DNA from 3 places in the Anaerosporomusa subterranea genome. Region 1 is predicted to be linked to each of the others. Evidence: riboswitches for the same ligand, from Rfam matches in the RefSeq annotation. Region 1 holds a riboswitch; each other region holds the start of a gene.
The links. A riboswitch is a leader RNA that binds a small molecule or an ion and turns the genes downstream of it on or off. The one in region 1 is predicted to bind cyclic di-GMP.
Positions count from the first base shown of each region.

Region 1 (8,135 bases):
TGTGTCAACCCAAGCCTGCCACTCTTCCAAATCCTTCTTTAAAAACTTTAGCCGGTCATCCGAGCAGTCAAGTACGACCATACAACAAACCAAAGGTGGCGCTATCTGCAGGCCGTTTTCTTCAGCCATACTAAAAAACTCTTCCTCTGTAATACGGTTTTCTATCACATCATCTAACATTTTGTCACGTTGGCGCCGCTCATACATTGTTCTTGCTAATGCTTCTGCACGCCGACGCGCAGTGATGTCGATGCCAACGGTTACAACACTTGCTTGCCCGGTCACAGCATCTTTCTGGAAGCAGTTCATCCACTCAATCCAAACTCTTCGTCCATCTTTTTTCGTAACTTCACATACAATCTTTTTATAGTTTGCCGAGTTGTCAAATAGGTCTTTATAATATTTCCACAAGTTACGCCCTGTGCTTTCGAATTCTGGCAGCAGAGTGTCTTTAAGAGTATAGCCTATCAAATCCGATGACTGATAACCCAAAAAATTGGAACCAAACTTATTAATAAACAATATCCGCCCTGTTTCATCGACGTTCATAATGATGATCTGTGCATCTCCAATAATGTCCCGATATTTCTTTTCGCTTTCACAGAGAGCTTCAGTAGCGTCATAGACAAGCCCGACGATGCACTTTTGGCCATCAAAAGCCCCATATTCCACAAACAATCGATACGTAATGATTTGACCGGTTTTTGCACATAATTTTGACGCGAAATTCTCTACTTTTCCGTCTTTAGATAACATATTCACAAGTGTTTCGCGGTCTTGTGGGCAAGCCCAAATGTTCAGTTCGGTAGTTGTTTTACCGATGACCTCTTTTCGTGTGTATCCGAAGGTGGTTAAATATTTTTCATTAACCTCTATGACTCGATCATCCACCAAGGAAGTCAGGATGACAGCGAGGCATTTGATATCTAAAAGCTGCTGCACTGAGTGTATCGACCCTCTTCTTTCGGAACCCTTCATTCGGATAACTCACACAATTTCAGATTCATCTTGGTAACTGTGCCATTCGAGGATCCTCCTAAAGAGATAACGTCTTTCCATTATCCCGAAGTCTACTAGCTAAAATACCCATGACCTACTGCTGTAAAGTAAGTCATAGGTATTTCTGCATTTCAAATGCACGCCCTCGCAGAACCGGACATCTATTACAGTAGGCTCGCTTACCTACTTCACGAAACAGTATTTGCCTATCAGTGCCGCGGCACGAGCAGGATGAAAATACCTCACCGGCACCGCTTAGCTAATTCTATCCCCGCTTCTTCAGGGGGCAGCCCCCGTTTTCACTTCTCCAATCAAACGTCTGTCCAGTAATTAATCATATACTTTATTTAAATAATTGCCAAGAAAATTTTTCTAAAAAGCCTTTGCAGTCCCAGAACATATGTTCTATAATATAAATAAGTGACACCTAGCCGCTCGTAGACTAAGGCCCGAAATCTATGATTTTGTTAAGCCGGAAGCTCCCTTTTCGGGGCACTCGTTCATGTAAGGAAGCCTTAGAGTGATTTGGTCATCGGATAAATAAGGAGCTGTTCTGCGTGGATGTTTTTGACAAGTTGAAAATCTTGACCGACGCAGCTAAATATGATGTTGCTTGCACTTCCAGCGGAGTGAATAAAAAGGCGACAGCCGGAGGAATTGGCAGCGCGGCAGCCAGTGGTATTTGTCACAGCTTTGCCGGGGACGGGCGCTGCATTTCATTATTAAAGGTGCTGATGAGCAATGCTTGCACCTATGATTGTAAATACTGCGTTAACCGTAAATCAAATGACACGCCGCGGGCTTCCTTCACGCCACGCGAATTGGCAGAGCTGACCATCAATTTTTATCGGCGCAATTACATAGAGGGACTTTTCTTGAGCTCTGGTGTACTGAAAAATCCTGACTATACCTCAGAGCAAATGATTGAGGCGCTGCGCATCCTGCGGCAGGAATACCGGTTTTCCGGATACATCCACGCAAAAGCCATTCCCGGGACAGACAGCGCGCTAATCGCCCAGCTTGGCATGTTGGCAGACCGCATGAGCGTAAATATCGAGCTGCCTTCCCAACGCAGTTTGCAACTGCTTGCACCCGACAAGTCAAAGCATTCCATTTTGGCGCCGATGGGATATATCAAAAATCGGATACAAGAGAGTTCCACAGATATCATCAAGTATCGGCATGCGCCAAAGTTTGTTCCTGCCGGTCAGAGTACCCAGATGATTGTCGGCGCTACGCCAGACACCGATTGGCAAATTTTAAATTTAACTGAAGGTCTTTATAAGAAATATAAGCTTAAGCGCGTCTTTTTCTCTGCCTATATGCCTGTGACCGAAAATGCTCTGCTACCGACCCTAGATACCAAACCGCCACTTTTGCGAGAACACAGGCTTTATCAGGCTGACTGGTTGCTGCGATTTTATGGCTTCGCGGCAAACGAGCTCTTAGACAAGAATAACCAAACTTTTAATCCCTATATCGACCCTAAATGCAACTGGGCGCTCAATCATCGGGAATTCTTTCCGGTGAACATAAATCGAGCCCCCTATGGTGACTTACTGCGGGTGCCGGGCATCGGTGTAAATAGCGCAATGCGAATTGTTACAGCCCGCCGCACAGCTACCCTCAGTCTCAATGATTTGAAAAAGCTGGGGGTTGTCCTTAAGCGAGCGCAGTATTTTATCACCTGCGGCGGCAAAGCCGCGGCCGACTTGAAAATCTCGCAGGATGCGGTGCTGCGGTCGTTACTATCTGAAAAGACGTTGGCTATGGTTCACCAAAGCTTCCCCCTACAGTCAACGTCAGAACAGCTCTCTCTATTCGAGCAACCATTGATGATCCAGTCGTCTATATCATCACAGGAGGACACACGAAAATGCTTAGCAATTCCAATCTGATGTATCGTTATGATGGAAGCTTTGACGGACTGCTGTGCTGCGTGTTTGAAAGTTATGATAAAAAAGAGATTCCAACCGATATTCTTCTGCCAGACACACCCCAGACCCTACTTTTCCCTGCAAAAGAGATTACGACTGATTTTCAAAAATCAAACCGGGTGCTTGCTTCTATTCCAAAGAAAATGGGCATTGCTGCATTAGACTTCGTACGGCATGCCTTTTTAACCTGTCTTACTCAAAAGGAACTTCACATCTTGTTATTCCTGCGCATGGGCTACCGCTGCGGTCCGTCGGTGATGAGCATGCTGACTGACGATGTGGTCAATACGCTCAATAAAGCTGTCAAGCACTTGCACAATGAAAGTCACCTGCTGAAAGGCTTTCTGCGTTTTTCTGTCTGCAACAACGTCCTCGTGGCTGAAATGGAGCCGAAGAATTACGTACTCCCCCTGCTCACGCAGCATTTCTGCGAACGCTATCCGGAAGAACGTTTTTTAATCTATGATAGAACTCATGCCATGGCACTAGCATACCAACCCTATCAGTCTGCCGTTATCCCCATTGATGCTCTCGAGCTGCCCGAACCAGATGAGCAGGAACAATCTTTTCGCGACCTGTGGCGACTTTTCTATGATACGATCGAGATTCAGGGACGTCACAATCCTACCTGTCGCATGAGTCATATGCCAAAGCGTTACTGGAAATACATGACCGAGTTCGGTTCTGCACAAACAAAGTCTCTGCTAAGATTAGAAGGCTCTGGCGATTCTTTTGCAGGACGATAAGAAACATAAAATGCCCATGACCTACTGTTAGCAAAGTTGGTCATGGGCATTTTACTTTATCAAATATTCTTTCTTGCTAAATCATCGACTAAACACGAAACTTACTAACAGCTTCTTGGAGTTCCTGGGCCAAATGGGCAAGACTCTGACTAGATGAAGCAATTTCTTCCATCGAAGCTGATTGCTCTTCTGTAGCCGCTGATACTGTTTGGGCTTCCCCTGCCGCATTTTTACTTAGTTCATCGATTTCTTTCACTGATGATACAATTTGCTGACTTCCACTTGCCATCTGCTGAATGGCAGCGGAAATCTCTTTCACTTGACCTGAGACTTCTGTCACCAGAACCGCTATTTCGCTAAAGGCATGACCAGCGGTCGTCACAACCTCTGTCCCAACTTTAACCTCACGTGTACCGGCGCTCATAGCAACAACGGCTTGGTCTGTGTCTCCTTGAATTTCGCCGATCAGCGTAGCGATCTGTTTCGCCGCATCTTGTGATTGTTCGGCAAGCTTACGGACTTCTTCGGCGACTACAGCAAAGCCTCGTCCTTGTTCTCCAGCTCTTGCAGCCTCAATGGCGGCGTTAAGCGCTAGCAGATTTGTCTGTCCGGCAATTCCTGATATAGTATCAACAATCTGTCCAATTTCCTTGGATCGCTCACCGAGCTTGGCAACTACTTGCGCAGAATTATTGACTGTCTGTTCAATTTGGGTCATTTGGCTAACAGCTTTCTCAACAGAATTGCCGCCTGCTTTAGCCGTTTCAGCAGCTTGAGTCGACTTTCCTGCCGCAAGGTTAGTATTGGCAGCCACTTGTTGGATGCCAGCCGACAATTGCTCTACTACTGCCGTCGTTTCATCAATCGCATGAACTTGTTTGTCAGCTCCAGTTGCCACTTCGCTGATCGATACCGCTACTTGATTTGCTGCCATGGCTGATTGTTCGGCGCTGGCAGTCAGCTCTTCTGAAGAAGCTGCAAGCTGTTCGGATTGATTATTCACCTTGGCGACCAGCTCTCGCAAATTCGTCCTCATGTCCCGGAAGCCTTTCGCTAGTTGGCCGATTTCATCTTCTGAAGTAACTTCTGCCACGCGCTCCCGTAAATCGCCCTGAGCTAAGAGTAGACATTCGTCCCTGATCACCGTAATAGGTTTAGCGAACCGTTTAGCGATGATGACAATAGCGACTACGGTGATAAGTAAAGCTACAATACAAAGTATCAGCATCGTTCGGGCCAGAGTATCAGTTTCCTGGGTGGCTTCTGCTTTGGGGGCTGCAACCGTCATCACCCAGCGTTGACCGCCTGGTAAGTCGACCGGCGTGACTACCGCGATCCTCGTAATGCCGTCAACAAAGGCGTATTCTCCCAGCATCTGTTTCCCCGATTCGGCTGCCGCCTTAAACAGATTGATCAGACGGTCGTCAAGTTCGCTCTGCTGCAGCTTAAGTTCAGCATTGATCTTCTTCTCGCGAAGGTTTAACTTTCCGACAAGCTCAGAGCTGTCGGGATGGGCAATAATCGTGCCGCCATCATCGGCGAGTTGACCGTACCCTGTATCCAAAAACTTCAGTTCCGCAATCGCAGCGCTCAGTCTTTCCATAGAAAATGTTCCGATCAGGACCCCGGACAACTGTCCATTGTTCATAACCGGCACAGCCAAAACAACAGCAAGTTTACCGGTTGCTTTGGAAACTAATGGATCCGAGACAACTAATTTCTTTGTGGCAATAACCTTTTTAAAATAATCGCGCTCGCTGTATGTAGCGGTCGCTCCCGTGTTGACAACGCCTGAACCATCAGGCGAAGCGAAAATAATGACATCAAAAGTGCCAAGCCTTTTTTGAGCCTCCGCCATGACAGTAACAATTTGGCCCTTATCACTACCTGTACGGATAATTTGGATATTAGCTAGATCCTCCAGTTGCGATATCAGAAGTTCCATATCACTATACACCCGCTGACCGTAATCTGCTCCCACCGCCTTGGCTGTGGCATCAATACTTCTTGTTAATGATTGATGTGAGAGATAATAGCTAACCCCGGACAGCACGCCTAATACCACGATAATAAGGGGCAACAAGATAAATAGTAATCGGGTTTGTATGTTTTTGATTTTCATTTTTATAACACTCCTTACATTGGTCAAACTTTACTACCCAGGACTACTTTGCGATATCCATTATTTCAACTGTTTTATTTTCTCGCAGATCTAAGTAAGTGCCATCTACCAATTTTATGGTTGGTTTACTAGTAAAAAGATCGTTCAGATACACGACCTCGCCCTTTTGCCCGTTACTCAACAATACCATACTACTTGACAAGTAATTTTTGATGTGACGCAAAAAAGTTAAACACAATAACGGATCCAGTTGTGTATACATCTGTTGAACGATTGTTTCTGCGGCACAAAAAGGGCTTAGCCGCTTGCGATATATTCTATCACTAGTCATCGCATCATAAATGTCTGCAATCGCAATGATTTTAGCATAGTAGCCTATTTGATTTTCAGTTAACCCGAATGGATAACCGCTGCCGTCAATGCGTTCATGGTGTTGCAAAACCCCGATTTTAATTTCGGCAGCAATTTGGTCAGATTGCAATAACAGTTCATACCCCTTAGAAGGATGGGTCTTAATCGTTAACATCTCTCGGTCGGTAAGCCTGCCTGGCTTATTCAAAATTTCTGTAGGAATTGATACTTTGCCTATATCATGTAAAAGGCCAGCCGTAACTAAATCTTTCAAATTCCCCTTAGTCATACCTACCAATTTTCCTAAGATCCCAGAGATGATGGAGACATTAATCGAGTGTCGATACGTATAATCGCAGTGAACTTGGATTCTCTGGAGGTAACCAATGGAGCAGCGTGCATTAATTAAAGGTCCGATGTGCGAATCAACCAATTTAGTAATTAGTGTTAGAGGAAGCTGTTTTGAAAAGCGAGCCGTTTCAAAGGCATGCTTAAATGCCTGCAAAGTTTCCTGGTAGAACAAGTAATAATCAGTTTGATTACTGATCTGCGCTTTATCTCCGGAATCCGCCTCTGTGCTCAACCAGTTGTCACAAACGACATCAACAAAAGGAATCCGCCTCTTTAGTAGATAATAAATTTTTTGGTTAGTGAGCTGAATTCCGTGCGTAAGGAGAACTTGTCCATCTTTTGTGACAATATCATTCGCCAGAACCATACCTGGCCTAGCGGTAAAGATAGACAATTTCCTAGCTCGCCCCATCTAATTTCACTTCCATTCTAACTAATAATTCGCACCTTTTTCTTCTGGTTTAAGAATTACACAATTCTCTTATTGCCTAATCCACACTTCAGCTTACAGCTTGGACTCCGGGTGGAAGCCGAGGATCTTCTAATTGAGACGATTCATCTTTTGACTGTCGGAAAGAAATTACTTGGTTTCTTCCTGAGTTTTTACTCCCCTTTACGGTAGCGAAAGTCTTAGAGTGGCTTGCTATCTGGAAATTAAAATGCACCTAGTCCGTAAACTAGATGCAAATTTGCTTTTACCTAGAATGGTTATTCCAGGCCACAAACAGCATAGTTGTTTCTGATTCTGATAAAGAGCTCTCCCTTTACCTTCCGCTAAAACGACTGGGTATCCTCCACTGCACAAAATGTAATAAAATTAGCACCAGTCGACAGACTGGTGCTAATTAATCAGCAACCTGGCAGTCGTAGACACTTGTCCGTAGACCCATGGCTTTGCGTCCTTACCTTTCGGTAAGTTTGCCCAAGTATGTAGTAATATATGGTACTTAACAAGTTCATATTTTATCACGAAAATTCAGATTGTCAAGCACTCCACTATTATTTCCCGTTACTTTTTAAGAGAAACAACCATTTCTCCCGAATACAGCGGCGAAATGGTTCTTTTATTTTCAAACCGGCACGTTTGATTAGCACTTACCTACTTCACCGATACACTAAACAAAGCACAATAATCGTCAATCAGTTCAGCTGCCCGAACAGGGTTGAAAATACCGCACCGGCACGGTTTAGCTAATTCTATCCCCGCTTTCTCGGGTGTCAACTCCCCTTTTTTCACTTTTCTGATCAAACGTCTGACCAGTCCCTGGGCCACCATTCCATGGCCACACATGGTTGTCACCTGAGAGATATCTTCTTCCGGCATTTTTTCTGTTTTCCCCAGGACACCAAGTGAATGTTCGACTGCATGGGGTTTGACCCCTGCCTGTGCACAGCACTCGAATAATTTATCAAAAAGGCCGGATACCGTAAGAGACATACCCAGCTCAGCCTCTTTAACTTCCCTCAGTAGGGCGGTAAGATCATTGGCATCAGCTAAAACGACATGGGTACTGCTGATAGTAAGATTTTCATGCAGATCATCGTAATCGGTAACAAACTGGTTTCCCAGTTTAACATCCCCGAGATTAACCGGATGATGTTTGTGAGCTATCCGCAAAAACTTCTGCA
Region 1 is NZ_LSGP01000017.1:1,018,945-1,027,079, reverse strand. Features, by position in the region: gene AXX12_RS12250 (PAS domain S-box protein) at 1-942, opposite strand, end outside; gene AXX12_RS12245 (putative DNA modification/repair radical SAM protein) at 1,557-2,897, shown strand; gene AXX12_RS12240 (TIGR03915 family putative DNA repair protein) at 2,876-3,682, shown strand; gene AXX12_RS12235 (methyl-accepting chemotaxis protein) at 3,771-5,804, opposite strand; gene AXX12_RS12230 (HD-GYP domain-containing protein) at 5,848-6,900, opposite strand; cyclic di-GMP riboswitch class I at 7,355-7,439, opposite strand; gene AXX12_RS12225 (hypothetical protein) at 7,606-8,135, opposite strand, start outside.

Region 2 (8,135 bases), on a different contig from region 1:
GCCCATTCAACACATGGGTCAAGTTTTCCAAGAATAGAGCGCTGATCGAAGAATCTACTGTATCCATGAGCGCAGTTTTTTCATCCATAATCAAATAGGAGTTATAGGCTACCCCATTTGGCAGTGGAAACATATTTTCAAACCGTTCCAAACGTCTATCGTTGCCGCCTACCCAGAAGATCTGCGGTGTAATCTTATGAACGCAACGCATAATCAGACCCCTTCCTTTATGACCTTATCATAATAATTTGACATTAAATACGTTATTTGTCTTTATGCATTTTCCTGCTGAATTGTTAGTAAACTTATCATAATATTACTACCAAAGATGTTTATTTTCAAGTAATAATAATTATCCGTCAATCAGGGCATCTTCTTAAAATCAATATATCCCCGTTCTACATCTGTGTAAATCAACTGCACGCGGAGTCTTTGACCAACATCCACACCGGTAAAGTTAGCCGACAGTCTTCCTTCCACAGGCGGATGTAATAAGCGAACCCACGTCCCTTTATCTGCTACGCCGGTAACGATCGCATCAAATGTTTCTCCAATCCTAGATTCCAGAAGCAGGGCGGCAGCGGATTTTTCTATCTGCCGTTCAACTTTTTTTGCGGCATTCTCTGCTTCTGTGCAGTGCTTGGCGAGCGCTACCAGTTCATCAGTGTCATAGGGAATGGGGCCGCCCGAAATTGCTGCTTTCAACAGCCGTTGCGTGATCAAATCAGGATACCGACGATTGGGGGCTGTAGAATGAGCATAATCTTTGACTGCAAGACCAAAGTGCCCGGCAGAGCTGTCACCAGGAAGCTCGACAACGTATTCTCCAAAGCCTAATAGCTTGATCACACTAAGGGAAAGATCGGGGAAGCGACTCGGATCAACGGCCTTTGCTAGCGCTAAGAAGTCATTTAACGCCTTAGAATCAGGGTCCCTGGGCAGTATAAAGCCCCGCTCACGAGCAAGCTCGACGATTCGATCCCAGCGTTTAGGGGTGCGAACAACACGCCGTATTGACGGAAATCTCTTAGCGGCAAGATAACGTGCGGTTACACCGTTAGCTGCGATCATTAGGTCCTCAATAATATCTTTAGCGCTATTCCTCTTTTCTTCTGCTAAGTCCTTTATCTCATCATTAACAAATATCGGCTTGGCTTCTATCGTTTCAAAGTCCAGTGCACCGTGCATGTGCCGAAGCAATTTCAATCTTTGAGCCACACGATTTTGCAACATAAGGTTTTCAGCAAGCCCGGCAACTGCACTGACCGCCTCTGGCATTGGTCCATTGCCCTCCAGCCAATCGGCAACACTGTTGTAAGCAAGCTTTGCATGATTACAAACTATCGCTTGATAAATATCTGAGCTTTGTAGCGAGCCATCGTCGGCGACTACGAGTTCCACGATGATGGCCAGACGATCTTCGCCAAAATTCAAGGAAGTAATATCAGTTGAGAGCTGCTCTGGCAACATCGGAAATATCACCGCCACGGTATAAACTGATGTGGTGTTATGACTGGCATGATTATCAATTGCTGACGACTGCTTAACAAATGCATCAACATCGGCGATGGCAATAAGAATCTTTGTGGCGCCTTCAGGCATCTCAATAGCAACGGTAAGTTGATCCAAATCGGTTGAATCATCGTTATCGATGGAACACCATAAAAGCTGTTTGAGATCTCGCATCGATTCATCCACACTGGGGACAGTTTCTCGGATTCCCTTAAGCTCGGCAATAGCCTCAGAAGAGAAATCGGGAAGAAGCCCTCGTTCCAGCATCGCCTGGCGTGCAATTTGCTGCAAGCTAGACCGATGGCTTTTATTGTTTGTAGCACTCATAAAATTCACCTTCCCGTACTGTACTATATTCTACCTTCCTCACCAAGCAATAAACTCCTTCAAGAGTTCTCGTGAATTCTCGACCTGATTCAAACAGGGAGGCCGTTCGGAATAATCCAAGATATTAAGAAAATCCCGCGACCTACTTTAGGTCACGGGATTGCCGCCTTCATAAGTCAATGTAAAATGGGACTCCACTCTAAGGTGCCACAAAAAAGGTAGGCTACGTCCGTTCTTTTAGGGCAAAGTTACTCTCATGCCTTGCTGGATACTATCAGCGCTACCGGAAATTACTTCACAGATAGAAATCTTCTCCTTAACAGATACTACGCGAATCCGCGCCGTTTCTGTTACCATTTCATCAAGTACTTCACCGGTAGTTGGATCTCTCAATACTTCAAAGGAACCGACTATAAATTCTTGACCGTTAATAATACCTTCACGATTGCCTCGATTAATATAAATGTTGCCATTATTATTCATAACCACAGTACCAGTCCATCTAATCTTGGGTAATTGTGTTATCATCCAATCCACGCCTTGGGTAGCGGCATTTTCAACAGCCTTCCCCAGATTTTCCGCACCATAATTGCCAAAGACAGCGCCACGACCGCCAACAACCATACCGCCTTTTACTGCTTTGCCGACAACACTCTTAGAGGCTAACACTTGCCCGGTACCGGCCTCAACAACATACATAGTTATGTTGATCTCAGACTTCGAGTTAGTACCACCAAGATAAAGACCATGGATACCAATGCCACCGGCTTGGCCTCCCGTATTTTGTACATGGGTTATAACTCCTTTTACTAAGAGCTGCGCCGGAATTGCATGAGGATTAGAGTTGCGTTCACTCATCGCTTCCTGACGCATATCATTCTCAGCAAGTACGATAAACCTTCCAGACTGATTAAGAATATCTGTCAAAACAGCACCCCATGCATCGCCTAGACTGAATTGACCTGACCAGTTAGATCGATTTTCAAATTTCGATACAACAATCGTGTACTTCAAACCATTATCTGCTGCCGCGACTGGTTGTGGAAGACTACAACCAATAAATATAATGAAAACACCCATCAAAAGCAATAACTTAGACTTGATATAATGTTTCACTTGCATCCCTCCAAATATTATATTCCAAATAATTCCATACAATTTTATAAATCCCTTTTTTTGCAAAAGCAATCGTCAAACTAGCACGGTGCCTGCAACCTATATATATTATCAGCAATAGATATCAATGCCCTTTTATCACGTTCCTTTTCACTACCAATGTCTCAACTTAACTGCCAGTTCCCAGATAACCATTGTTTTCCTTAAAAATCAAGCGCCACGAGTTACCTCGTGGCGCTTGATTTGTTTTATTTATTACTTGATTTCTCCGATCAAAATTAAACCCGAAATTTACTAACAGCTTCCCGGAGGTCCATCGCCAAGCGGGCAAGGCTCTGGCTGGAGGAGGCGATTTCTTCCATTGATGCCGACTGCTCCTCGGTGGCTGCCGATACTGTCTCGGCTTCTCCAGATGCCTTTTTACTCAAGTTATCAATCTGATTCACTGCTGTGACAATTTGTTGGCTGCCGATAGCCATCTGTTCAATAGCAGTAGAGATTTCCTTTATCTGGTCAGATACTTGGGTTACTAATGGAGTTTGAACGCTTTTATTATTCATTGCTATAAACTCCAAACGGTAACAGCAGTTCTAAGCATTCAGGGATTGTCTGCGTTGCACCACCTCAAAAATTTCAATCTCAGCATAAAATAAGACCAGGCCAATGCCTGGTCTTATTTTATGCAATGGCAACCTGGCAATCATAGGAAAACTCCCTTAGACCCACGGCTTTGCGTCCTTATCTTTCGATAAGTTTGCCAAACATCTTCATATTTTGGTGTTTATATTATTTTAGCATTATCACTATTTCTACTTAGCGCTAAAGAATTCTCTGGTCTTTGATTCATCCCATCCTAGCATCTCTTTTAGGATTTCCTCTGTATGCTGACCCAAGAGCGGTGCCGGGGTGTCAACCGAACCAGGTGTTGCCGAGAACTTGATCGGCACTCCAGGAACTTTCATATGACCAGCAATCGGATGTTCAAGTTCTACGATCATTTCACGGGCTTTGATCTGCGGATCATTAATGACTTTGTCAACAGTGTTGATTGGCGCGCATGGAACTCCTGCTGTTTCCAATGCTTCCATCCATTGATCAATCGTCTTAACCTTGAAAACAGCATCGAGAATAACTTTAAGTTCGTTTACATGCTGAGTCCGCTTTAAGTTGGTGTTAAAACGTTCATCTGCCATCAGATCAGTACGTTCGAGAAGATTGCAGAGCTTTTCCCACAAACGATCATTGCCAGCGCCGACAATGATATGACCGTCTTTTGCCGTATAGGCTGCAAACGGGGTGATGGACGGATGGCGGTTGCCAATCGGCTGAGGTACTTCGCCGCTAACCAAATAACGGGAAATTGCGTTTTCGAGCACTGCTACCTGGCAGTCGAGCATACCGACATCAACTTTCTGGCCTTCACCGGTACGTTCAAGATGGTGAAGGGCCATCATAACGCCAATGGCGGTGAACAGTCCGGCAATAATATCGCCAACCGATGCGCCGACCCGTGTCGGTTCGCCGCCTTCCGGACCAGTGACGCTCATGATACCGCCCATTGCTTGTACAATGATATCATAGGCAGGTTTATGCACATATGGGCCAGTCTGGCCAAAGCCTGAGCAAGCAGCATAAATCAGGTTTGGTTTGATTTTCTGCAATTCTTCATAGCCAAGTCCAAATTTCTCCATCGTTCCAGGGCGATAGTTTTCAACAACCACATCCGCTTGCTTGACCATTTCTTTGAAAAGATCACAATCTTCCTGGCGTTTGAAATTCAGAACCATTGACCGCTTATTCCGGTTAAGGCTCATAAAGTAAGCGCTTTCTTTGCCGATAAACGGGCCATAGGCACGTGAATCGTCACCGACTTTCGGTGGCTCAATTTTTATAACATCCGCACCGTAGTCAGCTAACATCATAGTGCAATACGGACCAGCTAACACCCGGCTCAAATCCAATACGCGAATTCCCTGCAAAGGTTTCATAAACAACTACTCCTTCTCTCTGTAAAATAACTAAATATTTCAATATCGGTTCGCTATAATCATAATAAGCTATTTAGCAGGGAAAATACTAATAATCGCTGCAAGATAACAAAAAACGAGCCTCAAAGGCCCGTTTTTTGTTCCCTAAAATCACTTATTCAACTAGATGCCCATTGCTCTTTTAAATTCTTGGATGAAATGCTTGGCTACCGGTATGTCCTGCACCGAGCAGCCTTCTAATGATAGAATATAGGTGTCATTAAACCAAGGGACAATTTCCCGAACTTTACTCATATTAACCAAAAAGCTTTTATGAGTCCTAAAGAATCCACAGTTCGCGAGTCGCTCTTGCACAGCTTTTAAGGGCATAGTGCTCATAAAATCTCCCTTTTCCGTGCACAGTAATGTTCTTCGTTTTAGCTCTGCTCTGACAAAGAAAATTTCCGACGGCAGAAGTACAAGCAGCCGATCATTGTGCCATACAGATACTCTCACTTGATCTGGCGATCGCCCTCGGTCGGAGATTGAAGGCTGATTCATTGGCACAGCCGCTTTTTCCTCTCTTGTCAGCCTTTCTATCGTCAATTCCAACCGTTCTCTTGAATACGGTTTTAATACATAGTCCACCGCCTCAAGTTCAAAAGCTTGTACTGCAAACTCACTGAAACCAGTTGTGAAAACAATCTTGGGCTTACGAGACAGCTTCGTGATTTTTTCAGCAACAACCAGCCCATCATCCATCGTTCGCATTTGTATGTCAAGAAACACGGCATCAACGTCAGATTCAAGCATCGTTCGATAGGCTTCTTCACCGCTTCGGCATTCACCGACAACTTCGATGTTGCCAATCTCTTCAAAGATGCACCTCAACTCCTGGCGAGCAGGATATTCGTCATCGACAATAAGAACTTTTAACGGCATTTATAGTCTCCTTTCTTGAGGAATCATCAACGAGATCCTTGTCCCGACATTTTCCTTGCTTTCAATGCGCAGCCCATTGTCCGGTCCATATATTGAAATTAATCGACTATGGACGTTGGAAAGTCCAATCGATTTTCGGCTTGGATCATACTCCAGTACTTTGCTGATCAGGTCCGGATTAATCCCAACCCCATCATCTTCGACCGTTAATTCGACAATCCCATCCTTGTGTTTTCCAATAATCCGGATATTTCCCCCATCTTCTTTGGGGTTGATTCCGTGCTTGATCGCGTTTTCAACCAGCGGCTGCAAAATCAAGGGTGGCACTACAGCATCACATTCTGGTTCAATCTGATAATCTACTGTCAACCTGCCTTCAAATCTTGCCATCTCAATTTTAACATAGTCATCTACACATTGAATCTCTTTGCGCAATGTGACAAATGTATCATTTCCGGCCAAATTGCTGCGATAATAATTCCCAAGATGAAAGATTAAACGTTTTGCGGTCTCCGGCTGTTTCCGGCAGTAATAGCCAATCGTATTCAACGCGTTAAATAGAAAGTGCGGGTTGATTTGAGCCTGCAATGCTTTTACCTCCGCACTGGCCAGCAGTTTTGCCTGCCTTTCTCCTTTGCTGATTTCGATTTGAGTCGATATTAATTTCGCTAAACCGCAGGCCAATTCTGTCTCGAACAGAGATATGCTGTTTTCACTCAGCCGATAAAGGACTAAAGAACCAACAACCTTACCGTCATCCTTCAGCGGTACAATTACCTGTGAGGCCAAAGGGCAGGCATTATCTGAGCAACCAATGTCCTCTTTTTTTTGATAAACGCCGTACTCGCCGGTTTCAAGCACTTGAGCAATCGATTCCGTAATCGCGTGATTGTCGTTAATAATCTTGCTCGCTCCGACAAATGCCAACACCCGTTCCCTAGAGGTAATGGCTACGGCGCCAAGCTGATCGACAGTTTGATAAATAATGTTGGCTGCTTCATGAGCTGATTGCTCGTTTAGACCGGCCCGGAGAAAGGACATTGTTTTATTGGCAATATTTAAGGCAATTTTTGCAGCCAGCGCCTCAGTTCTCTCTTTTTCCCGATAACCGGCTTCTAAAATTCCGATAAAAGCTGCAACCCCAATTGAATTGGTGATCAGCATGGCGGGAGTAATAGCGTAAACCAGGCGTACCGCCCTGTCGGCTGGATCTCCGAGCATATACAGAAACAACATATGCAGCGCTTCCAATACGAGCCCGACAACCATACCATACCGCCATTGCTCTTTCTTGTTTTTAATCTGCTGGTGGATCATCCCTGCCACAATTCCCTGAGCAAGGGTAATACCACCGCTTACAACAGAAGAAAACGTCGCCAAGGCAAGAATACGGTGAGCGCCGGCGATAAGCCCAGCAACAGTCCCTACAACGGGTCCGCCAATTAAGCCTCCTACGATCACACCGACGGCTCTTGTATTGGCAATACCGTCGATATGCGTACTCCCCAAATACGTATTAAACGTATTGCCGAAGGCATTGATATCAGGCATACCGTTGACCACCGGTATGCCCCAATACGTGCCAAAAACTCCGATCATACCAAAAGCGATGGACATTAAGAGCTTCCCAAACAGCGACGCGTTATCATGCATTACCGATTGGCGAAACACCTTGCTGCGGTTCAAAATAAAAATAAACACGAGTAGGGCCGACAACTCCAGCCATAAATGCTGGATCATAACATATCCATTGAAGAACATAGTAAACTCTCCGCAATTTCTGTTTCTTTTTGTATATACTTATCGAAAATAGTGTGATAATCCTGCTTCATACAAAAGGGAAGTTTCGGAAGTGCTTTCAGTTGTTTTAAGCCAAGCTAAGGCTTCCCACAAATCAAACAGCCGCAACCATACATTACGCAAGAGTTGAGGCCATTGTCGACATCGAAAAAATCAGGGTTATTAAAATCGAAGCCCACGCCTAGCTAACCGTTAACTTCAAAGCAGTATTTGACACAAAGGACGTAAAACATTACAAAATTTCACAAAATAGGAGGATATTTCATTTGCATGTGGAAAAGAACAATGTTTAATATCTGAATTATCTGTAGAGGATGCGAGAGAATGAATTTTTTCACCATGTCAATATTCGGTACGATAATAGTGACCACTTTAATGATACTAATTTTTGTCTATTTATACGCCCTATATCGTGAACGCTATATTGGTTACTGGATAGTAAGCTGGGGATTCCTGCTTTTGCGAACTGTT
Region 2 is NZ_LSGP01000001.1:15,378-23,512, reverse strand. Features, by position in the region: gene AXX12_RS00085 (FprA family A-type flavoprotein) at 1-211, opposite strand, end outside; gene AXX12_RS00080 (RNB domain-containing ribonuclease) at 364-1,839, opposite strand; gene AXX12_RS00075 (CsgG/HfaB family protein) at 2,077-2,955, opposite strand; partial or broken gene AXX12_RS00070 (methyl-accepting chemotaxis protein) at 3,234-3,488, opposite strand; cyclic di-GMP riboswitch class I at 3,640-3,724, opposite strand; gene AXX12_RS00065 (CaiB/BaiF CoA transferase family protein) at 3,765-4,943, opposite strand; gene AXX12_RS00060 (LytR/AlgR family response regulator transcription factor) at 5,106-5,864, opposite strand; gene AXX12_RS00055 (LytS/YhcK type 5TM receptor domain-containing protein) at 5,865-7,625, opposite strand; gene AXX12_RS00050 (ATP-binding protein) at 7,989-8,135, shown strand, end outside.
Region 2: it holds a riboswitch for cyclic di-GMP, as region 1 does, so the genes downstream of both, AXX12_RS00070 (methyl-accepting chemotaxis protein) here and AXX12_RS12230 (HD-GYP domain-containing protein) in region 1, are expected to answer to the same signal.

Region 3 (8,135 bases), on a different contig from region 1:
TGGTAAATGGCGTGGCTGCAGGCGCCGGTTTTAATTTAGCGCTGGCGTGTGACATTGTTTATTGCGCAAAAACAGCGCGATTCGGACAAAGCTTTGTCAAGGTTGGACTCGTGCCAGACTGTGGTGGCATGTATTTGCTGCCAAAAGTAGTAGGAATGCATAAGGCAAAGGAATTGATGTTTACAGCCGATCTGATTGATGCCGAGACCGCATTAGACTTGGGTGTTGTCAATCATGTGGTTGACGATGCGTTGCTGCCGGAAACGGTATGTCAGTTTGCTGAAAAACTGGCCAATTCTGCTCCAATAGCCATCGGCTTAATGAAACGGGTGCTGAATCGCAGCAATAACCTTGATTTAGAAACCGTCTTGGAATTTGAGGCTGACGTGCAGGCTCTTTGTATGCAAACCGCCGATCATAAAGAAGGCGTGGCCGCCTTTAAGGAAAAGCGCGTCCCGCAGTTTACAGGCAAGTAAAAAAGTTTAAAGCTAAAGCCCCCCTCTAGAGTTGTGCGAAATGAACAGCACTAGGGGGGCTTTTTAGAACTGCCAGAAAGTGCCCAAAGATAGAAGAAAGGTAACATTTTTCCACAGAGTACACAGAAGTCGCAGAGTGGACCTTTGCGGGTGCCCTCTGAGACCCTGCGTACTCTGCGGTTAGCGCTCGCGTACTTTCCTAAAGACCGCTCAGCGGTTTTTTCTTAACGTACCAGAATTTATAAGTTTTTTGAAGCGGTGAAGCCTTGTGCCGTAAGGCTCGGCAGTTATTTAGTGGCGGCCCTTAGCCAGGCATTAGCCCCGCTCCGACGACACAGGACGTGTCTAGTGTCGAGCGGGCCATGGACGGCCTAAGCGCTCGACCGACGGTACACCTTAACCTCCGCTAAGGCTAATGCCTAGTTAAGGGCAGGTCTTAGATGTTAGTCGTCCATAGTGGCGCTAGTGCCGCTTGTGGCGTTTGTGCTATCGCACCCCGTACTTTCTCAAAAGACCGCTCAGCGGTTTTTTCTTATGTCTAAGTACCACTGATGATGTCGGCAATCGAACATCTTGGTTGATTTTCCCCATACCAACTATACTTGCTGGCATCAGAATTGATTATGAGAGGTATTCTTAACTAATTGTCGAAATTCATCAAATATCGTCATTGGAGGAAAATGTCTTGTCTAGTCCTGACATGTACGTCAATAGTGAACAAAGTAGGGATGAAGCTGCCGCCTTAATTGAGGGGGTAAATTCAGTCCTGCGTTGCGATAATCTTCAGGATGCTGCAAAAGCCCTATTTGAATCTTGCAAAAAGCTAGTAGGCGCTGAATGTGGGTATGTTTCCTTGCTTGATGGTGATCGTAACGAGAGGAACCAAGCACTCTATATTGACCCGGGAATGCAGCGTTGTACTAACGACCCGTCTTTGCCTATGCCAGTACGCGGAATGCATGGAATGGCTTATCAAACTGGGAGACCGCTTATTGACAACGACTTTAGAAATAACGCATCACAAAAGCTACTGCCTGCGGGACATGCTGCTCTTAGCAATGTCCTGTTTGCTCCGCTAAGGGCAGGCGGAGTTCCTATAGGACTGCTAGGACTTGCGAATAAGCCTGGCGGCTTTAACGATAACGATATTCGGCTGGTGACAGCTTTTGGTGACCTGGCGGCTGTGGCGCTGCAGAAGAGCAAGGCAATTGAGGCGTTGGCTGACCGGGAACGAGTATTACGACATCTCATGCAACATGAGGTCATCGAGCGCAGACGGGCGGAAGAGCTGTACCGGATACTGTTCAATGGCGGCAATGACGCCATTTATGTCTACCGTATGAAAGATGGTCAGCCGGAAAAAATGGTTGAAGTGAACGACACAGGTCTACGTAGCCTCGGGTATGCTAGAGAAGAGTTTATCAGTATGCCGATTGGGCGATTTGTATCTAAGGATATAATGGGGTCAAATGCATGGAAGGTATTTTGGCGAAGCATAGCCACAAACGGGCATGCCATGCTGGAATCAATCCATGTTACCAAGGCAGGTCAGGAAATCCCGGTTGAGGTAAATGCCCATGTTCTAGAATACGAGGGGAAGTCCTTGGTTATCTCGATAGCCAGGGATATTACCGCACGGAAAAAGGCGCAGTATGAGCTAAAACGTCAACTTGATTTTGAAAAACTTATCAGGCTGATCTCAGCTCGATTTATTAATGGAGATATAAAGAAGGTAGACGAATATATCATGACTTCTTTGCAGGAAGTCTCGGATTTTCTCGTCGTTGACCGAAGCTTCATTTATCGCATTACCGAGAATAGAGAAGAAGCGGTTTTGTCTCATTCCTGGTCACGCGCAGATAATTTCTTTGATATCCCTAGAACAGTGAATTTACTCAATGGCCCATATGCGGGATGGAAAAGGCGGTTGGAGAAGGGTGACCCCGTCTATATTGATGAGAGTGAAACAACGGAAGAGGATAAAGCGCCCTTAGCTGCGCTCGAGATCAAATCAGGCTTAATCGTGCCGATGGTTTGCGATGGAAAGCTTGTCGGGGTTCTGGGCTATTCGCACGTAGGCGAGGCAAAAGAACGAAATGCTAGGAAAGCGGCTTTATGCCAGATGATTGGCGAGATATTTGCTAGCGCTATGAGACGCAAACTGGAACTAGAGAGGTTGGAGAAAAGCGAGGCGGCGAGCCGGGCGCTACTCCGTTCTGTTCCTGACATATTGCTTCGAGTGAATAAGGAGGGGCGACTGTTAGATTATCAGCTTGCAAAAGGAAAACAGCTTTTCGTTAAGGATAACTTAAAAGAACTGCCGGTTGAGTATTGGTCGCCACTGATGGAAAAGATTCAGGCCGCCATCTCCACTGACGAGGTACAGTGTTTCGAATATGATCTGCAGCTTAATAACAGACTGCCACAAATAGAAGAAGCGAGAGTTGTTGGCATAGATGATTCTGAGGCGCTGATTATGATTCGGGATGTCACAGAGGCAAGGCAGGCGCAGCGAAAGACAGCCGAGGCCGAACTGAAGATGATTAAGGCGCAGAAGTTAGCGACTCTCGGGGTGATGGCGGCAGGGATAGCTCATGAAATTAACCAGCCACTGCACTCGATTAAATTGGCGGCAAGCGGAGTCTTGTATCTGCAGAAGATAGGCGTACAGTCCGGCGTGGATGAACTTATGGAAGAATTTGAGAAAATATCTGACGAAGCAGACCGTATTGCTGATGTGATGTCATCTATCAAGGCACTGTGCAAAAACAACGCGATTTTAGCGCCAACAGATGTCAATGCAGCCATTGAGTCATCCTTAAGTTTGATGGCGCCTAAGCTGCAGGCTGGTAGTATTGCTATTGAAAAGCAACTAAGTCCGGAGTGCCTCAGTATTTTAGGCAGTTTTACACAGCTGGAACAGGTGGTAACAAACCTCATTAAGAACGCAGTGCAAGTCCTTGAGCAAACCGAATCTGCAACAAAGCGGATAGTTGTCACAACCATTGTAAGCAATGGATTAGCAATTGTTGAGATTAGCGACAATGGCAGCGGTATTAATCCGCAAGACCTCGATAGACTGTTTGATCCGTTCTTTTCTACCAAGAGCAATGCGGAGAACATGGGATTAGGCTTGCCAATTGTGCAGGCAATTGTAAGCAGTTGGAGCGGCAAAATCGATGTATTCAACAATGAGTACGGTGGAGCGATTTTTCGGCTAGAGTTCCCCGTTTATGCATGGAAAGGTGAGATCAATGCAAATCTTAGTGGTTGATGACGATAAAGTCAGTCGCTCTACTATTACAAGATTCTTAAGCCGCCTAAACCACTCTACAGTCGAGTGCGCCAACGCTGAGCAAGCTATTAGGGAGATTGCGGAGAAGACCTTCGATTTGGTGGTCTCAGATATAAGAATGCCCCGATTATCTGGTATTGACCTTATGCAGACCATCGCTGCGCTTCCAGGCTGCGGTCAGCTTGATGTGGTGCTTGTTACCGGGCATGGTACGCTGGAGTCAGCGATTGAGGCCATTCGTGCGGGCGCTATGGACTATCTGTTAAAGCCGGTTGACGCGAAGGATTTGGTGCGCATCCTAAAACAGGTGGAAGATAAGCGAAAGTGGCATGGCACGATAAATGCGAAGGACGGAACCGACGTTAGCAAGAATTTGCCTGATACCGTACACTATGATGGTCAGACCATGAAGCTGGGAGTTTTCTCGCAAGAGATGAAGGCTGTTTTAGAGCAAGCAAAGCTTTATCATCTCGATCGTTCGATCCCGGTCTTAATCCAAGGGGAAACCGGTACCGGCAAGGAGATCGTTGCCCGCATCATTCATTCCGGCGGCGATGAGGGAACGCAGCCCTTTATTGACATCAATTGTGCGGCAATTACGCCTAGTTTGTTTGAAAGTGAGATTTTTGGCTATGAAAGCGGATCGTTCACCGGCGGATCGGCTGCAGGGCATAAAGGCAAGTTTGATCTGGCTGAGGGAGGAACGCTGTTTTTAGATGAAGTGGCTGAGATACCGATTGAACTGCAGGGCAAGCTGCTGCGAGTGCTTGAACAGAAAACATTCTACCGAGTCGGTGGTGTAAGAAAGATTCGCACGAATGTGCGAATAATCTGTGCGACAAATATGGATTTAGAAGATGCCATTCACAAGGGGAACTTTCGGCAGGACTTATTCTACCGGCTGAGAGTCGGTCACATTGTTCTTCCGCCGCTTCGCAAGCGGCCTAACGCGATCGTACCGTTAGCGCTGACGTTTCTGCAAGAGTCTGCCAAGATGAGAGGAAAATGCTTCAAACGCATAGACGAAGATGCGGCTAAAATCCTAAGCACCTATGAGTGGCGGGGGAATGTTCGAGAACTAAAAAATATCATCGAATGGGTCGTCTTTATGTTTGATGATGAAGAACTCAAACCGAGCCACCTAACCCGCTTGACGCAGAGACCGGAGAAGATTCCGGCTAAGGCTAATCTTATCCAGACCACTGATGCGGGGTCTGTCTTAGATGACCACATTGAACAATTAGTTCAGCATGCGCTGCATATCAACGATGGCAACAAAGCGGCAGCGGCGCGATACCTCGGAATATCGCGCAGTTCGTTATATAGGATATTGGAACGAGCGGCCAAAGAGTAAGGTGTTTCACTTGAACGCATCATCTTGACACAATGTGTCAAAAAACGACATTGATGTGTGCGGCAGAAATGTCGAAATGTCTAAAATAGATCAACTATTTATTGGTGTATAGTAAATTCTAAAAGGAGTGCCTCAGTTGGCACGCCTTTTGCAAGTATATAGAGAAGTGGGGTCATCCTGAATGGTGAGGAAGGGTCTACTGGTTTCCTAGGTTATCATCGAATATGTTGTGCTAATAAAATCAAGCAAAAGCACGAAGGAGTTATTTGTCGGTTTAACGAATACTATAGTATTCGTTAAACCGACAAAGTTCCTCATAATAGGCATTTACATAAGAAAAGGCTAGCGTTCTTGCTCTAGATACTCCATTAGCCGCACGAGGGAGATGCCAAGCTCTCCGCAGATTTTGCCGATTGTCCGTAAAGACGGACTTTTTAGGCCCCTTTCCAATTGGCTGATGTAAGTGCGGTGAAGTCCAGTATTGAGAGCAAAGTTTTCTTGGCTGATGCCTTTGGCCGTTCTTAATTTTTTTAGTATCAGACCGAATTTTTTGTCTATCATATATCCAATTATATGCCAGGTAACACTATTGTTATACAGACTATAGTATTCAGAAGAAAATAGATGCATTTTCATATGGCAAACTTGTTGAAAGATAAGGACGCAAAGCAATGGGTCTAAGGACGAATTAACGTCTATGATGCCAAGCCGCCAATTAGCATTAGCTAACTGTTTATGAGACTGGCTATTGCCGTCTTATTTTTTTATCAAATATGGTATCCAATAGGCGACCGAAAAAGGAGTGAAGAGGCAAGTGTCGGATTAGGTTGTGTAACACGTATAGGAAACAGCGAACATGCAATGAAAGTTTGAGGGGGAACACCGCAATGAAGATTAGTACAAAGATCTATGGTGGCTTTGGCATTATGCTGGCAATCATGCTGGTGATTGTGGGGGCATTCTATTTTCAATATCAAGCTATCGAAAAGGCAACGAATACTCTAACTAATTATCGTATGCCGCTAGGGGATAATACTAAATTGCTTGCTCTGGAGACAGCTCGTGAAGCGGCTGCAGTTCGGGGCTATTTGGCCACCGGCAACCCCCGGTTTAAACAGGATTTAGGTGAGGCGACGAAAGCGGCCGACGCTGCTCTCAACTACCTTAATAAAAATGCGCGAGTTAAAGAAGCACTAAAACCTGTTGCCGATGCTAGAAACAAATTTGTGCCTCACTTAATAAAGGTAGTTCAAATATATGATACGCAAGGGCAAACTGCAGCGGGGGCATATCTGTCCGCTGTTGCGCAAGACAATGATACTTTACTTGCGGAAATACACAAATACGTGCAAGAGCAGAACGAGTACATAGAAAAAGAGATTAAAGGTATTAACGAGCAGGAGAGCAAGATGACCGTAACCTTAGTTGTCATTTTGAGCATCGGCCTTTTAATTGGCGGCGTAAGCGCTGTATTCATCACCCGCCCGATCCTGGCTTCGATCAGGCAAGGTGTGTCATATGCAGAAGCAATGGCTCAAGGAATTTTTAACCAACATCATGAAATCAAGTCAAAAGATGAAATGGGACTCTTGCTGCAGAGTCTCAGCAATGCTTCTGACAACTTGCGTTCGTTAATTAAACAGGTATCCAATTCAGCAGAATTAGTAGCAGCATCCTCGGAAGAACTGACTGCCAGTGCTGAACAATCAGCTCAGGCAGCAAATCAGGTTGCAACTACGATTACTGATGTAGCCCAAGGCGCTGAGAAACAGGTACAGGCGGTCGATACAGCCGTTGCCGTTGTGGAGCAAATGTCGGCAGGTATCCAGCAAGTCGCTGCTAGTGCCAATGTGGTGACAGGTATGGCGGACAAGACTGCCGCAGCAGCCCAGCAAGGCGACAAAGCGGTAGAGGCTGCCGTGAGCCAGATGGGGAGTATCGAGAAGACGGTGTCCACTTCTGCGCAAGTAGTAACAAAGCTTGGCGAACGCTCGAAAGAAATCGGACAGATTGTTGACACCATCTCCGGGATTGCCGGACAAACTAACTTGCTGGCCTTGAATGCAGCTATTGAAGCGGCGCGTGCGGGCGAACAGGGCAGAGGCTTTGCCGTAGTTGCCGAGGAAGTGCGCAAACTGGCTGAACAGTCTCAGGAGGCGGCCAAGCAAATTGCCATTTTGATTTCGGAGATTCAATCGGAAACTGATAAAGCGGTTGGTGCGATGAACGACGGTACTCGCGAGGTCAAGGTAGGGGCCGACGTCGTGAATTCTGCGGGTCAGGCGTTTAAAGAAATCGTATTGCTGGTGAATGAGGAGTCAGGTCAAATCAAGGAAATATCGGCTGCCATTCAGCAAATGGCGTCTGGCAGCCAGCAGATCGTGGCATCTGTACGTGATATTGACCGAATCAGTCAGGACACCGCAGGCCAAACGCAGAGCGTTTCCGCGGCGACAGAGGAACAATCGGCATCAATGGAAGAGATAGCAGCCTCCAGCCAGGCCTTGGCTAAGATGGCGGAAGACCTCCAAGTTGCGGTTAGGAAGTTTACGGTGTAGAAGGCATCATAAGACTCAGCTGCGATGTTAGCAAGGAGGAACAAAAAGAATGGCGGAAGAACAATTGGTTGTGTTTCGCTTAGGGAAAGAGGAATACGCTGTTTCGATTACGCAAGTCAAAGAGATCATTCACTTTAAAGGCACGACCAAGATGCCAAATACGCCTGCTTACATGAAGGGTATCATTAATCTTCGCGGCAAGGTGATTCCTGTTATCGAATTGGCCATGCGATTTGGAGTAGGGGCAGGCTGTGCAGTCGACCGGCGGGTAGTGATTGTGGAAACGGCGGGACAAGAGGTTGGGATTGTTGTAGACGAGGTTACAGAAGTAATCAGGCTGCAGGAGGCCGCCATTGAACCCGTACCGACTATGTCGGCGAGCAATGACTATGTTCGCGGCATAGGGAAAGATAAGGACAGGCTGCTGATAATACTTGATTTGGCTAAATTGT
Region 3 is NZ_LSGP01000001.1:59,781-67,915, forward strand. Features, by position in the region: gene AXX12_RS00250 (enoyl-CoA hydratase/isomerase family protein) at 1-476, shown strand, start outside; gene AXX12_RS00255 (GAF domain-containing protein) at 1,162-3,750, shown strand; gene AXX12_RS00260 (sigma-54-dependent transcriptional regulator) at 3,731-5,125, shown strand; gene AXX12_RS20075 (helix-turn-helix domain-containing protein) at 5,468-5,686, opposite strand; cyclic di-GMP riboswitch class I at 5,754-5,841, shown strand; gene AXX12_RS00270 (methyl-accepting chemotaxis protein) at 6,013-7,683, shown strand; gene AXX12_RS00275 (chemotaxis protein CheW) at 7,733-8,135, shown strand, end outside.
Region 3: it holds a riboswitch for cyclic di-GMP, as region 1 does, so the genes downstream of both, AXX12_RS00270 (methyl-accepting chemotaxis protein) here and AXX12_RS12230 (HD-GYP domain-containing protein) in region 1, are expected to answer to the same signal.